Regions from separate parts of the Nakamurella sp. A5-74 genome, predicted to be linked through region 2. Evidence: riboswitches for the same ligand, from Rfam matches in the RefSeq annotation. Region 2 holds a riboswitch; each other region holds the start of a gene.
What was found. Region 2 has a riboswitch for S-adenosylmethionine ahead of ABLG96_RS08685 (putative leader peptide). Riboswitches for the same ligand answer to the same signal wherever they lie in the genome.
Positions count from the first base shown of each region.

Region 1: another riboswitch for S-adenosylmethionine. It lies ahead of ABLG96_RS00760 (MetQ/NlpA family ABC transporter substrate-binding protein); the one in region 2 lies ahead of ABLG96_RS08685 (putative leader peptide).
Region 3: another riboswitch for S-adenosylmethionine. It lies ahead of ABLG96_RS20205 (PLP-dependent transferase); the one in region 2 lies ahead of ABLG96_RS08685 (putative leader peptide).

Region 1 covers NZ_CP159218.1:152,544-156,737, reverse strand. The annotation lists gene ABLG96_RS00765 (methionine ABC transporter ATP-binding protein) at 1-475, opposite strand, end outside; gene ABLG96_RS00760 (MetQ/NlpA family ABC transporter substrate-binding protein) at 734-1,711, opposite strand; SAM riboswitch class IV at 1,952-2,066, opposite strand; gene ABLG96_RS00755 (DUF1304 domain-containing protein) at 2,493-2,876, shown strand; gene ABLG96_RS00750 (peptide chain release factor 3) at 2,965-4,194, shown strand, end outside.
Region 2 covers NZ_CP159218.1:1,881,750-1,885,943, reverse strand. The annotation lists gene ABLG96_RS08700 (ABC transporter substrate-binding protein) at 1-218, opposite strand, end outside; gene ABLG96_RS08695 (amino acid ABC transporter ATP-binding protein) at 353-1,138, opposite strand; gene ABLG96_RS08690 (amino acid ABC transporter permease) at 1,135-2,109, opposite strand; gene ABLG96_RS08685 (putative leader peptide) at 2,400-2,474, opposite strand; SAM riboswitch class IV at 2,562-2,676, opposite strand; gene ABLG96_RS08680 (MBL fold metallo-hydrolase) at 2,774-4,036, shown strand.
Region 3 covers NZ_CP159218.1:4,398,309-4,402,502, forward strand. The annotation lists gene ABLG96_RS20190 (solute carrier family 23 protein) at 1-755, opposite strand, end outside; gene ABLG96_RS20195 (TIGR03620 family F420-dependent LLM class oxidoreductase) at 970-1,815, opposite strand; gene ABLG96_RS20200 (hypothetical protein) at 1,850-2,374, opposite strand; SAM riboswitch class IV at 2,457-2,566, shown strand; gene ABLG96_RS20205 (PLP-dependent transferase) at 2,603-4,003, shown strand; gene ABLG96_RS20210 (LLM class flavin-dependent oxidoreductase) at 4,000-4,194, shown strand, end outside.

The DNA.
Region 1 (4,194 bases), 1.7 Mb from region 2:
GCGCCCTGGCGATACCGACGCGTTGCCGCTGGCCGCCGGAGAGTTGGTCCGGGTACGTCCAGGCCTTGTCCGTCAGACCCACGAACGACAACAGCTCGGCCGCGCGCTTCTCGCGCCGCTCCTTCGACCAGCCGGCGATGCGCAGCGGGTAGGTGATGTTTCCGACGACGGTGCGCGACCGGAACAGGTTGAACTGCTGGAAGATCATCCCGATGCCGGCCCTGATCGGCCGCAGCGCACGCTCGGACAGGCCGGCGATCTCGGTCCCGTCGATGACGATCGAGCCCGTGGTCGGATGCTCGAGTCCGTTGATCAGCCGCACCAGGGTGCTCTTGCCGGCGCCGGAATAGCCGATGACGGCGTGGATCTCGCCGCGGTCGATGACGAGGTCGACGTCCCGCACCGCCACGACATCAGCGCCGCCGCGGGTGGCGAAGACCTTGCTGACCCCGCGAAAGGTGATGTGTGCGTTCATGTTCCTCGTCTCATGGTGTTGATTCGGTAACGCGGATCGAGCGACGGCTGGGATGAGACCGGCTGTGACACGACGGGATCTCGACGCGCTCGTTCCTCGCTTGCTCGATCACCGGAAGTTCTCGGCGGTCGAGCGAGGAACAAGTCGAAACCCGTCGATGAAAGATGGGATCTCGTCGCGCTCGTTCACCGCTTGCTCGATCACCGGAAAGGCCGGTGGTCGAGCGAGGAACGGGTCGAGACCTCCGAAATCCATCGATCAGCCGGCTTCCTTCACGGTGCCCTCGAGCTGCGTCAGGATTCCCTGCAACTCCGATGCCGGGCGCTGGACGATGATCGCGGTGTTCTTGGACTGCGCCTTCACTGCGTCGATCACGGCACTCTGGTGGTAGAGCTCGACGATGCGCAGGTAGGTGGGGTTGTCCTTGTCCTCGCTGCGGGCGACGAACGCATTGATGTACGGCTCCGCGGCCGGCTTGCTCGGATCGTCGGAGTAGAGAGCGGACGTCGGATCGATCTTCGCGTCGAGCACGAAGTTGTTGTTGATGATGGCGCCGTCCACGGAGGGCAACGAGGCCACCGTCTGCGCCGCGTCCACCGGGGTGACCGTGACCTTGGATTCCGCCGGGTCGATCTCCGCCGGGGTCGACAGCACCGAGCCGCCGCCCTTGAGTGAGATCAGACCGGCCTGCTGCAGCACCAACAGCGCCCTGGCCTGGTTGGTGGCGTCGTTCGGGATGGCGATCTTGCCGCCCCGCGGGATCTGGTCCAACGACGTGTGCTTCTTGCTGTAGAGCGACAGGGGGACCACGACGGTGGACCCGATGGGCACCAGCGTCTGCGAGTCCGCTACGTCGTAGTTCGCCAGATACAGCAAGTGCTGGAACAGGTTCAGGTCGACCTGCTTCTGTGCGAGTGCCGGATTCGCCTGGGTGTAGTCGGAGAAGTTGACCAGCTGGATGTCGATGTTCTCCCTGGCGGCCGCTGCCTTGAGCGGAGCCCAGTAGTCGGCGCTCTCCTCGGTGGTGCCGATCCGGACCACCGTCGATCCGGAGGCGGCCGAGTCGGTCTTGCGGAGGGTGAAGAACAGGGTGGCAGCGATCGCGATGACGATCACCAGCGCGCCGGCGAACCAAACCGTGCGGTTGCCGGCTCGGCCGGGCCGCTGCGGCAGAGCGACGTCGGCGGCGTCGTTCCGATCGTTGGTGTCGGACGGCGGGACAGGGGTTTCGGACATGATGGTGCCTTTCGGGTGGCCGGCGACACTGGTGCCGGCGGCAGGGGTCAGCGAGGGGAGTTGCGGAGATGGGCACGGCTGGAGCCGAGGCGCAGATCAGCGCTCAGCGGGCCGACTGTTGCCGGTCAGGGGCCGGTGGCTCCGCATTCGAAGGGTGACAGGTGCGCGAACAGCACCGTGCGCAGGTCGAGCGACATTCCGGGATGCATCGTGTCCTCGGGAACTTCGGGCCCATGGCGGGCAGGGTGCTTGCCGCGACGGGTTCGTCGTGGCCGGGTCGTCACCTGGAGCACCCCGCCACCGATGTGAGGGTTGCCGTCCGACCAGCCAGGGCTTCACGTCGGATCTCGTGACCTGCCACCACGGTAGGGATCGGCGTTGATCGGTGTCAAACCCTCCAGCGTGACGGTGCTCACCCTGTCGGATCGGCTGTCGATCAGGAACCTGTTGCACCACACCGAGTCTGCGAGGTTCAGCTACCTGCGGTCGTGACCTGCCCGACATCACCGACCGGGTCCGCCCGACCAGCCGCCGTCGGGAGTCACGGTGGTTTGCGGCAACAGCCCGAGCCGACGGGCAACCTCCGATCTACTTCTCCACGCCGTTGGGCCTGCCGTACGTGCTCGAGGAGCTGGTGCCGCTGTTGGTGACTGCGACGTGGCCCCGGCGCCGAAACTACGAAATCACCCCTCCCACGGCTCGAAAAGGGGAGACAACACCGTTTCGGCGCGGATACTCGGGCGGACCACACCTGTGCGGGATCCGACCGGAGGGAACCGACATGTACTTCGTCGCCGGCGTGCTCGCCGCACTGGCAGCTGCCCTGCACGTCTACATCTGGGTACTCGAGTCGCTGCTGTGGACCGCGCCGAAGACCCGCAAGACGTTCGGGACGTCGCACGACGAGGCGGTCGCCACGAAGGAGATGGCCTACAACCAGGGCTTCTACAACTTGTTCCTGGCGATCGTCAGCCTCGCCGGGGTGATCGGCCTCGTTGCCGATGAGCGTGGGGTCGGCGCCGCGCTCGTGTTCGCAGGCTGCGGCTCGATGGTCGCGGCCGGCTTGGTGCTGCTGCTGTCCTCCCGCGACAAGGCCCGCGCAGCGATCACCCAGTTGACGCTTCCCCTGCTGGCGGTCCTCGCGCTGCTCGTCGCGATCCTCTGAGTTGCTGCGGCAGCCGCCGTGTGGCAGGACTGCGGTGCGTCCTGCGGGATGATCTCCTGAGCAGTCACGTCCACCGAGGAGAGAATGCATGACGACGCACGCCGGGTCGGACCCGGAACTCCAGGCGGCGCGTCGGCGCACCTTCGCCGTCATCAGTCACCCCGATGCCGGGAAGTCGACGCTCACCGAGGCGCTCGCCCTGCACGCCCGCGCCATCACCAGCGCCGGCGCCGTGCACGGCAAGGGCGACCGGCGCGGCGTGGTGTCGGACTGGATGGACATGGAGAAGGAGCGCGGCATCTCCATCACCTCAGCCGCGCTGCAGTTCGACTACAACGGCACCGTGATCAACCTGGTCGACACCCCCGGTCACGCCGACTTCTCCGAGGACACCTTCCGGGTGCTGAGTGCCGTCGACTCGGCCGTCATGCTGCTGGACGCTGCCAAGGGCCTGGAGCCGCAGACGCTCAAGCTGTTCGAGGTCTGCCGGCAGCGCGGGTTGCCCGTCATCACATTCATCAACAAGTGGGACCGGCCGGGGCTGGACGCATTGGCGCTGTGCGACCAGCTGAGCGAACGGATCGGTCTGCAGCCGATGCCGGTGACCTGGCCGGTCGGCATCGCGGGTGAGTTCGCCGGCGTCCGCGACTGCCGGGACTCGACCTTCGTCCCGTTCCGACGATCGGTCGGCGGGGCTGACGAAGCCGACCCGGAGGTCTTGCCCGACTCCGCAGCGGAGGCCGCGCACGGGGACGACTGGACGACCGCGCGCGACGAGTCCGAGTTGCTCGCCGAGTCCGGCGGTGCGTTCGAGCTGGACAGCTACCTGGGAGGCACGGCGACGCCCGTGCTGTTCGGATCGGCGGTCTCCAACTTCGGTACCCGGCACCTGCTCGATCTGCTGGTCGATGTGGCACCGGCCGCGGGACCCCGCGACGACGTGGACGGGCACCCACGACCGCTGGCAGATCCGTTCTCCGCCTTCGTGTTCAAGGTGCAGACCGGGATGGACCCGGTCCACCGCGACCAGGTCGCGTTCGCCCGGGTCTGCTCCGGGGTGTTCCAGCGCGGCCTGATCGCCTCGCACGGCACCACCGGTCGTCCGTTCTCCACCAAGTACGCTGCTCAGGTGTTCGGGCAGCAACGGTCCACCGTCGAGACCGCCTTCCCCGGTGACGTCGTCGCGCTCGTCAACGCGCGCGCACTGCACGTCGGCGACACCCTGTACGAAGGCCGTCCGCCGGTCCGGTTCCCCGAGCTGCCGAAGTTCGCGCCCACCCAGTTCGCCGCTGTACGACCCGCAGATCTGGGGCGCTAC
Region 2 (4,194 bases):
GACGGCGCCGCGCCTTCCGCACCCGTCGAGGCTCCGGCAGAGGACGATCCTGCTGCCGAGGTGCCGATCGAGGATACGGGGGCGGACGATCCGGCGGCGGCCGGCTCCGGCTGGGCGGCGGGTTCGACGGCGGTCGAGGTGCCGCAGGCGCCGAGGGTGAACGCGGTCAGCGCGAGGGCGGCGGCGAAACTCTTGCGGTGGCGGGTGAGCCGGAACATGGGGTGTCCTTGGAATGTCGGGGGTCGGGATGTCTGAGTTCCGGAAGTCTGTGGTCGAGAAGTCTGTGGTCGAGAAGTCACTGGTCGAGAAGTCAAGGGATGGAAGGGGATTCGGGAGGTGAGGGGGGAACGCATCACAGCACCTTGGAGATGAAGGCCCGGGTGCGCTCGTGCTGCGGGTTGTCGATCACGGCGGACGGAGTGCCGGACTCGATGATCCGGCCCTCGTCGATGAACACGACGGTGTCGGCCACCTGGCGGGCGAATCCGATCTCGTGGGTGACCACCACGAGGGTCGTACCGCTCCTGGCGAGATCGACGATCACGTCGAGCACCTCGCCGACCAGCTCCGGGTCGAGTGCACTCGTCGGCTCGTCGAAGAGGATCAACTTCGGTTGCAGCGCCAGTGCTCTGGCGATCGCCACCCGCTGCTGCTGACCACCGGACAGGCGGCGCGGATAGTCGTGCGCCTTCTCGCGCACACCGACCCGCTCGAGCAGCTCGAGCGCCAGTGCCTCCACCTCGGAACGTTTGCGCCTTTGGGCGGAGATCGGCGCTTCTACCACGTTCTCCAGGACCGTCAGATGCCCGAAGAGATTGAAGTTCTGGAAGACGAACCCGATCTCCGAACGCTGCTCGAGAATCTCCTTCTCCCGCAGCTCGTACAGCCGGCCACGGCGTGGTTTGTACCCGATGAGCGAACCGTCGACGCTGATCGATCCCGAGTCGAGCTTCTCGAGATGGTTGATCGAACGCAGCAGGGTCGACTTGCCCGACCCCGACGGCCCGAGGATGACCGTCACGGACCCGGCGGGGATGTCCAGGTCGATGCCGCGCAACACTTCCAGATCGCCGAAAGCCTTGTGCACGCTGCGAATCTCGACCATGGGCCTGGTCGACGAGTCGACGGCGGCGGTCATCGGGCATCGCCCGCGGGTGCGACCGGACGGGTACCGGTGCGACTCGGCGGATGGGCGGCTGCTCGCCGTACCCGAGCCCAACCGCGGGTGATCCGCTGCAACGGTGTGGGCGGCAGGGTGCGACTTGCACCCTTGGCATAGTGCCGCTCGACGTAGTACTGCACCACCGACAGGATGGTCGTCAGGATGATGTACCAGACCGTGGCCACCATCAACAGCGGGACGACACGACCGTTGCGGCCGTAGATCACCTGGGCCTGGTAGAACAGCTCGGGGATCGCCATCACCGACACGATGGAGGTGCCCTTGAACAACGAGATCACCTCGTTGGCGGCGTTCGGCAGGATCGAGCGCATCGCCTGCGGCAGTACGATGCGGCGGAACTGCCGTAGACGCGGGATACCCAGTGCTGCAGCGGCTTCCAACTGTCCGGCATCGACAGACACGATCCCGCCGCGGATGATCTCCGCCGCGTACGCGGCCTGGTGCAGCGCCAATCCGAGGACCGCAGCACCGAGCGGGCCGAACAGGTCGTTGGTGTTCACACTGAAGAAGCCCGGCCCGAAGGGCACTCCGAACTGCAGGGTCTGGTACAGGTACGCGATGTTGAACCAGAACAGCAGCTGCACGATCAGTGGGATCGACCGGAACGCCCAGACGTACCCCCACGAGATGACCTGCAGGAAGGGTGATTTCGACAGTCGCATGGCAGCGATCACCACGCCGAGCCCGAATCCGAGGAGCGTGCCGTAGACGGTCAGCTTGATGGTGGTCCACAGCGCGGCCAGGATGGATTCGGCAGCGAAGTACTTGGCGAAGGTCTCCCAGTCCCAGCCGGGATTCGTGGCCAGGCCGTGCACGAACTGGGCGAGCAGCACCAGCACGACGGCCACCCCCACCCACCGCCAGGGATGACGGACCGGCACGACTCGAGGCTCGTCCAGCGACGTGCTCGCTGTCGGGGGGACCACCGCCTTGCTCAAGGACACTGCTGGTGGAGCGGGGGGTGGAGCAGGTGGAGCGGACTCGGCGCCCGGCCGGAGCGCGGGTGGCAGGGTGGGAGAAGTGGTCACGAGGATCCTCGGAAGTGTTGTCTAAAGGACGATCTCCGCTCGATGCGGGTCAATCGTTCTGGCGCGCAGCGCATCTCGATTTGCCTGGAAGGACAGGTCCATCCGACGGTCGGTGCGGCGCTGCGGTGATGGAGATCAGAGGGCGGAGCCTCTACCGGCTGATGGCCCCTGTTCGGTCGGGGGAAACGTCAGCGGGCGGCGAAGGTGCTGCGACACAGTGCGCTGGACAGACGACCGAGATCGACGTGTCGACGCGAGACCATCGGGGTGCGCGGCTGTACCGAGCACACACGTGTCTCGCGGTTCACTCCACTCATTGCTGACCCATCGTCAGAAGCAGCCGGAAAGGCCGCTCGCGCTTGCGGAAACCTTGATCGGGTGCCGCCAGGTCTTCATCCGGAGCACCCCACCGCGGAGGAGGGTTGCCGTCCAGCTAGCCGGAGCTGATCGCTGGAACTCATGACCTGACCGAAGACTAGGACACACGGCCCTGGGGGGCAAGCAGATCGGCACCATCGACACAGTGGCGCACGCCACTTTCCCGCGAAGGCACACTGGATGGATGAGCTCCTCCCCCCGATCCCGGCAGGTCCTGGCTGTCGCCCTCGCCTCCGTCGTGGCGGTCCCCGTCGCCGTCCTGCTCCCCCGTGCCAGGGCCGCCTTCAGAGGGCTGCCGCAGGCGCTCGGCGCATCCACCCGGGCCGTGCTGAGTTCTCTTCCGTCCGACAGCGCCGCCCCGGCTGACGAACGACGCTACGAGTCCGATCACCACAGCGGTCGCAGCTTCCACAACCGGCAGCGCAGCCACACGCTGACCCCTGCCGACGTCCCGCGGCTCCTGCGATCGTTCCGTGGGCGTGGGCCCGTCGGGTCGCCGATCGGTCCGGTCCAGGTCGTCACCCCCGAGATCCGCGACCGCACCCAAGGTCTTGCCGTCACCTGGCTCGGCCACGCGAGTGCGCTGGTGGAGATCGACGGGACCAGGATCCTGTTCGACCCGGTGGTGGAATCACGGGTCTCGCCCTCAGCGCAGATCGGTCCACGGCGACTGCATCGCGCGCCGCTCACCGCGGCCGAGCTCCCAGCCGTCGACGCCGTCGTCATTTCGCACGATCACTACGACCACCTGGAGAGCAGCACGATCCGTGACCTGGCCCAGCGGACCGCGTGCCGGTTCATCGTCCCGCTGGGAATCGGCTCCCACCTCCGCCGGTGGGGCGTTCCCGCCGACCGGATCGACGAGTTGGACTGGGATGCAGCAGTCCGCGTCGGCGGGGTGACGCTCACCTGCACCGAGGCCAGGCATTTCTCGGGCCGCTTCGTGCGCCGCGATGCCACCCTGTGGTCGTCGTGGGCAGTCGCCGGTCCCCGGCACCGGGTGTTCTTCGGAGGCGACACCGGCTACACGCCGTCGTTCGGTCGGACCGGGGCCCTGTTCGGCCCGTTCGACCTGACCATCCTGCCGATCGGCGCGTACCACCCCGCCTGGCAGGACATCCACATGAACCCGGAAGAGGCGCTCCGCGCCCACGGTGACCTCGGAGGCACTGCTCTGCTGCCGATCCACTGGGCGACGTTCGACCTGGCGCTGCACTCCTGGGACGAGCCGATCGAGCGTCTCCTCCGGGGCGCGGCAGAGTCTCCCGAGGCGACAGGCCGTGGACCGGTGGTGATCGGCACCCCGCGTCCAGGTCAACGTTGGGACCTGACCGACGACGTGCCCCGGGACGACTGGTGGCGTGCCGTCGCTCCGGCCGGCGGAGCGCACTCCCGGCCGTCCACGATCGCTGATCCGGCTGACGACACCGCACGACCCGGACGCTGAACGGTCGTTGCGCCTCTGGCGAGAGGGTCCTGACCCACATCCAGACCGCGATCCTCCGGCCATGACGACCGCCGGGACCGCGAACCCTCGGCTGAGGCGACCGTCAGGACCGCGAACCCTCGACTGAGGCGACCGTCAGGACCGCGAACCCCGGGATC
Region 3 (4,194 bases), 2.2 Mb from region 2:
GCCGCACCGACACCGCTCAGGTCGACCCGGTCGTGGGCGAAAGGTGTTGCCACGCAGTAGGGACCGGCGGCCGCACACTTCTCACCCGCCTGGTTCAACAGGCCCTGGCCCGGCAGCACAGAGGTGATCTGGCCGAAGACGCCATCGAAGAGCCACGACAGCAGATACCCGAAGATGAGCGCCAGGAAGATCGCGATCCGCGACCAGAAGCCGCGGAACGCGACCGCCGCGATGATCGTGAAGAGCGCCGTCAGCAGGGCGACCGTCATGTCCTGGGGCCAATAGGTGTTGGCCACCACCGGCGCCAGGTTGAAGCCGATCAGCAGCACGACAGCACCCGAAACCACCGGCGGCAGCAGGTTTCTGATCACCCGGGCTCCGACGAAGTGCACGATCAGGCCGACGATCGCCAGCACGACACCGGCCACCAGGATGGCTCCGGTGACGCTTCCGTTGTCGCCGCCGGCGGCCCGGATCGCGACCACGGCACCGACGAAGGAGGCTGAGGTGCCCAGATAGCTGGGGATCTTGTTCTGCACCACCAACAAGAAGATGATCGTGCAGACGCCGGAGAACATGATGGCCAGGTTCGCGTTCAGGCCCATGATCAACGGGAACACGAAGGTCGCCCCGAACATCGCCACGATGTGCTGGGCACCGATGCCGATCGTCTTCGGCCAACTCAGGCGTTCGTCCGGCTTGACCACCGATCCGGGCGGGGCATCACTGGGAACCACTTTCCAACCGAATGCCATGACGGATCCTCCTGGTCGAGGCGATGCACGGACCACTGAGCGGCCACGCCGGTGCTGGTGCTGTGGCAACCGGCGACCGCCGGTGGGTTGCGCGAACGCTAGCGCTGCACTGAACCGGACGGGCGGGTGGAATCTGCCAGATTCGGCTGTCCGGCGTTGTGGAGTCCACGCATCGGCCGCGCGTGCAGTCGCACTCCGGCGCGAGCCGAACGGATCAGGCCTGCAGCACCGGCGCCAGCACGAGCGAGTCGCGGTGCGCTGCCTCCCCCACCGGCGAGAGATCGACCTGGTCCGCACCAGCGTCCAGGTACTCCTGCACACGACGCGCGATCGCACCCGTGTCGCCGTGGGCGGTGATCCCGTCGATCACCCTGTCGGACCGACCGTCGAGCTCCTCCGCGGTAAATCCACAGCGCAGCAGGTTCTGTCGATACCCGTTGACCTGCAACAGGAAATCCAGCATCGGGCGGAGTGCAGCCCGCCCCGACTCAGCGGTGCCGGTCAGTGCAACCGGCAGTGAGACCACGAGTGCCACTGCCTCGCCGAGCGCGGCCCGAGTGGTCCGCACCCAGTCGGCCGTGACGAGCAGCGGCACAGCTCCGAGTGCTCGCTCGGCAGCGAGTCGCAGCTTGACCGGGCCCAGCGCAGCCAGGATGCGGCGATCAGCAGGAACTCCCGCACGGTCCAGCGAATCCAGGAACGCGCCGAGCTTCGCCAGCGCCCGCGACTGTTGCGGTCCACCGAGACCCACGAGGAATCGACCGGGATGGTGCTGCTCGGCGAGCCGGTACACCCGGATCACCTCGTCGGGACCGAAGACGTCCAGCGGAATGATCCCCGTCGCGATCACCGCTCGCTCGGTCGCCTGCAGGAGCTCCAGCACGAGATCGAGGGAGTGCAGACTCCCGCCGGCGATCCACAGCGCGCCGTAGCCGGCGGTCGCCAACTGCTGTGCCCGCTCGCCGTGCCGACCGTCTGTCCCGATGTCGACCGTGACCCCGTGCGCACCCCCGATGTGCTGGGCGACGATGCGGGCAGGACGGGGTCCGGAGGCAGTCATACCCGGGACGTTAGAAGCTCAAGGCGACTTCAGGTCAAGCAGTGTCCGCGCCCGTACCGGGGCCCAGTTCGGCCTGCCGGAGCGCGAGGAGTTCGGTGACCATCTCGTCGAGCGACTCGCGCCGCACGTCGAGCTGGCCGAAGGCCGGCGCGGCCAGCACCGGTCGGTCCTCCGACGCCGCATAGGCCGCGACGTCCTGCAGGCTGTCGGCCACCAGATAGCCGTCGGCACCGGCATCGACGGCCCGCCCCACCGGGCCGGGCAGCTGGACTCCCCAGGACGGATCGGTGATCTCGGCGACGACCACCCGGGCCTGGGGGAACTGCTGCTTGAGGGCGCCGATGGTCTGCGGGCTGACGACGGGTGCGATCACCAGATCCGCCGAGCGCGGCGCAGCGCGGATGTCCAACACCAGGAATGAGGGGCCCATCCGCTGCGCGAGCTGTTCTCGGGCGTCCTTCGAGAGCGGAGCGGCGACGGCGACGACCTTCAGCTCGGCCGCCGGCTCACTGTGCACCTCCGGGACGGCGTGATCTGCCCGACCCCCACGTTCAGCCATGCCCCCATGGTGGCACGGCTCTCCTCGCTCGCCCGAGATGTCCGGTTGACAGCGGCTGCGTGTCGGCCATACCTTCCTCGCAGGTCATGAGTTCCGACGCGCAGCCCTGGCTGGTCGGACGGCAACCCTCACGGATGTGGCGGGGTGCCCCAGGTGAGGACCCGGCACGAGCCCCTCGTGCAAGCACACCCGTCCGCTGCGATGCGGCTCGTCAGGAAGACCGTTGACATGACTGCACCCACCCCCGACGCCGCGTCCGGGTTCGACACCCGGCAGATCCATGCGGGCGCCTCTCCCGATCGCAGCCACGGCTCCCGGATCCCGCCGATCCACCTCACCGCCGGGTACGTGTTCGACAGTCACCAGCAGGCGCACGAGCGGTTCACCGGTGACGACACCGGCTACAGCTACTCCCGGCTGGGCAACCCGACCGTCGGCGTCGTCGAGCAGCGACTGGCAGACCTCGAGGGCGGGACCGACGCGATCCTGCTCGCCTCGGGTGCTGCGGCGACGAACGTGGCCCTGCTCGCGCTACTGGGTGCGGGCGATCACTTCTTGTCCTCCAGGGCGCTGTACCAAGGCACGGCCAACCTGTTCACAGAGAACTTCGCCCGATTCGGGATCGAGGTCGAGTTCGTCGACCATCCGTCCGATCCCGACGACTGGGCGCGTCGGATCAGACCGACCACTCGCCTGTTGTTCGCGGAGCCCATTCCCAACCCCACCAATGATCTGATCGACCTGGAGCTGGTGGCGGGCGTCGCACACCACCACGGTCTGCCGTTCGTCGTCGACAACACCCTGGCCACGCCGTATCTGCTGCGCCCGCTCGAGTGGGGGGCCGACGTGGTGATCCACTCCGCCTCGAAGTTCCTCACCGGTCAGGGCGCGGCATTGTCCGGCGTGGTCGTCAGCGGCGAGAGCTTCGACTGGGCCGCAGTTCCTGCACTGTTCCCACACCTCAACTCACCGTCTGCAGCGTTGCACGGCAAGAGCTTCACGCAGGTGCACGGCCGACGGGCGTTCTCCGCGTATGCCCGTGACGTCGTCTCCGCCAGGACCGGCGCGACGGTCTCGCCGTTCAACGCGTTCCTGCTCCGGCAGGGCCTGGAGACGTTGTCGCTGCGGATGCGGCAGCACTCCCGCAACGCGCTCGCCGTGGCGCAGTGGCTCGACGACCGCTCCGAGGTGCTGTCGGTGGACCATCCGGGGTTGGCCTCGAACGCTTTCCACGCTCTCGCCCGGAAGTACTTGCCGGCCGGCCAGGGGTCGGTGTTCACCTTCACCGTGGCCGGCGGCGAGGCTGGTGCTGCCGCCATCATCGGTGCGCTGCAGGTTTTCTCGCACATGACTCACATCGGCGACGTCCGCTCGCTGGTGCTGCACCCGTCGTCCACCACGCACTGGCTGCTCGACGACGCCGAGCGCACCCGACTCGGCATCCACGCCGGCACCATCCGCGTCTCCGTCGGGACCGAGGATGCCCGAGATCTGTTGGACGATCTGCAGCAGGCGTTCGACTCCGTCGCGCTGACTGAGCTCGGAATCGTTCAGTGGCAGAGCTTTCCAACCACGGATGCCGCGTCCTCGGTGGCGTCCGCGCAGTTCGCCGAGGTCAGCGCCCCGTGACGCGGCTGCAGCACTTCGGCTGGTTCTTCAGCCGCGGATTCGGACCGCAGGCCTGGGGCCGGGACGACTACCGCTGGAACTACCGGTGGGAGCGCCCGGACATCTACCAGCAGTCGGTCCGGACACTCGAGCAGGCCGGGATGGACCTGGTGATCATCGAGGACGCACCGTCGATCGGTCATCCGGGGACA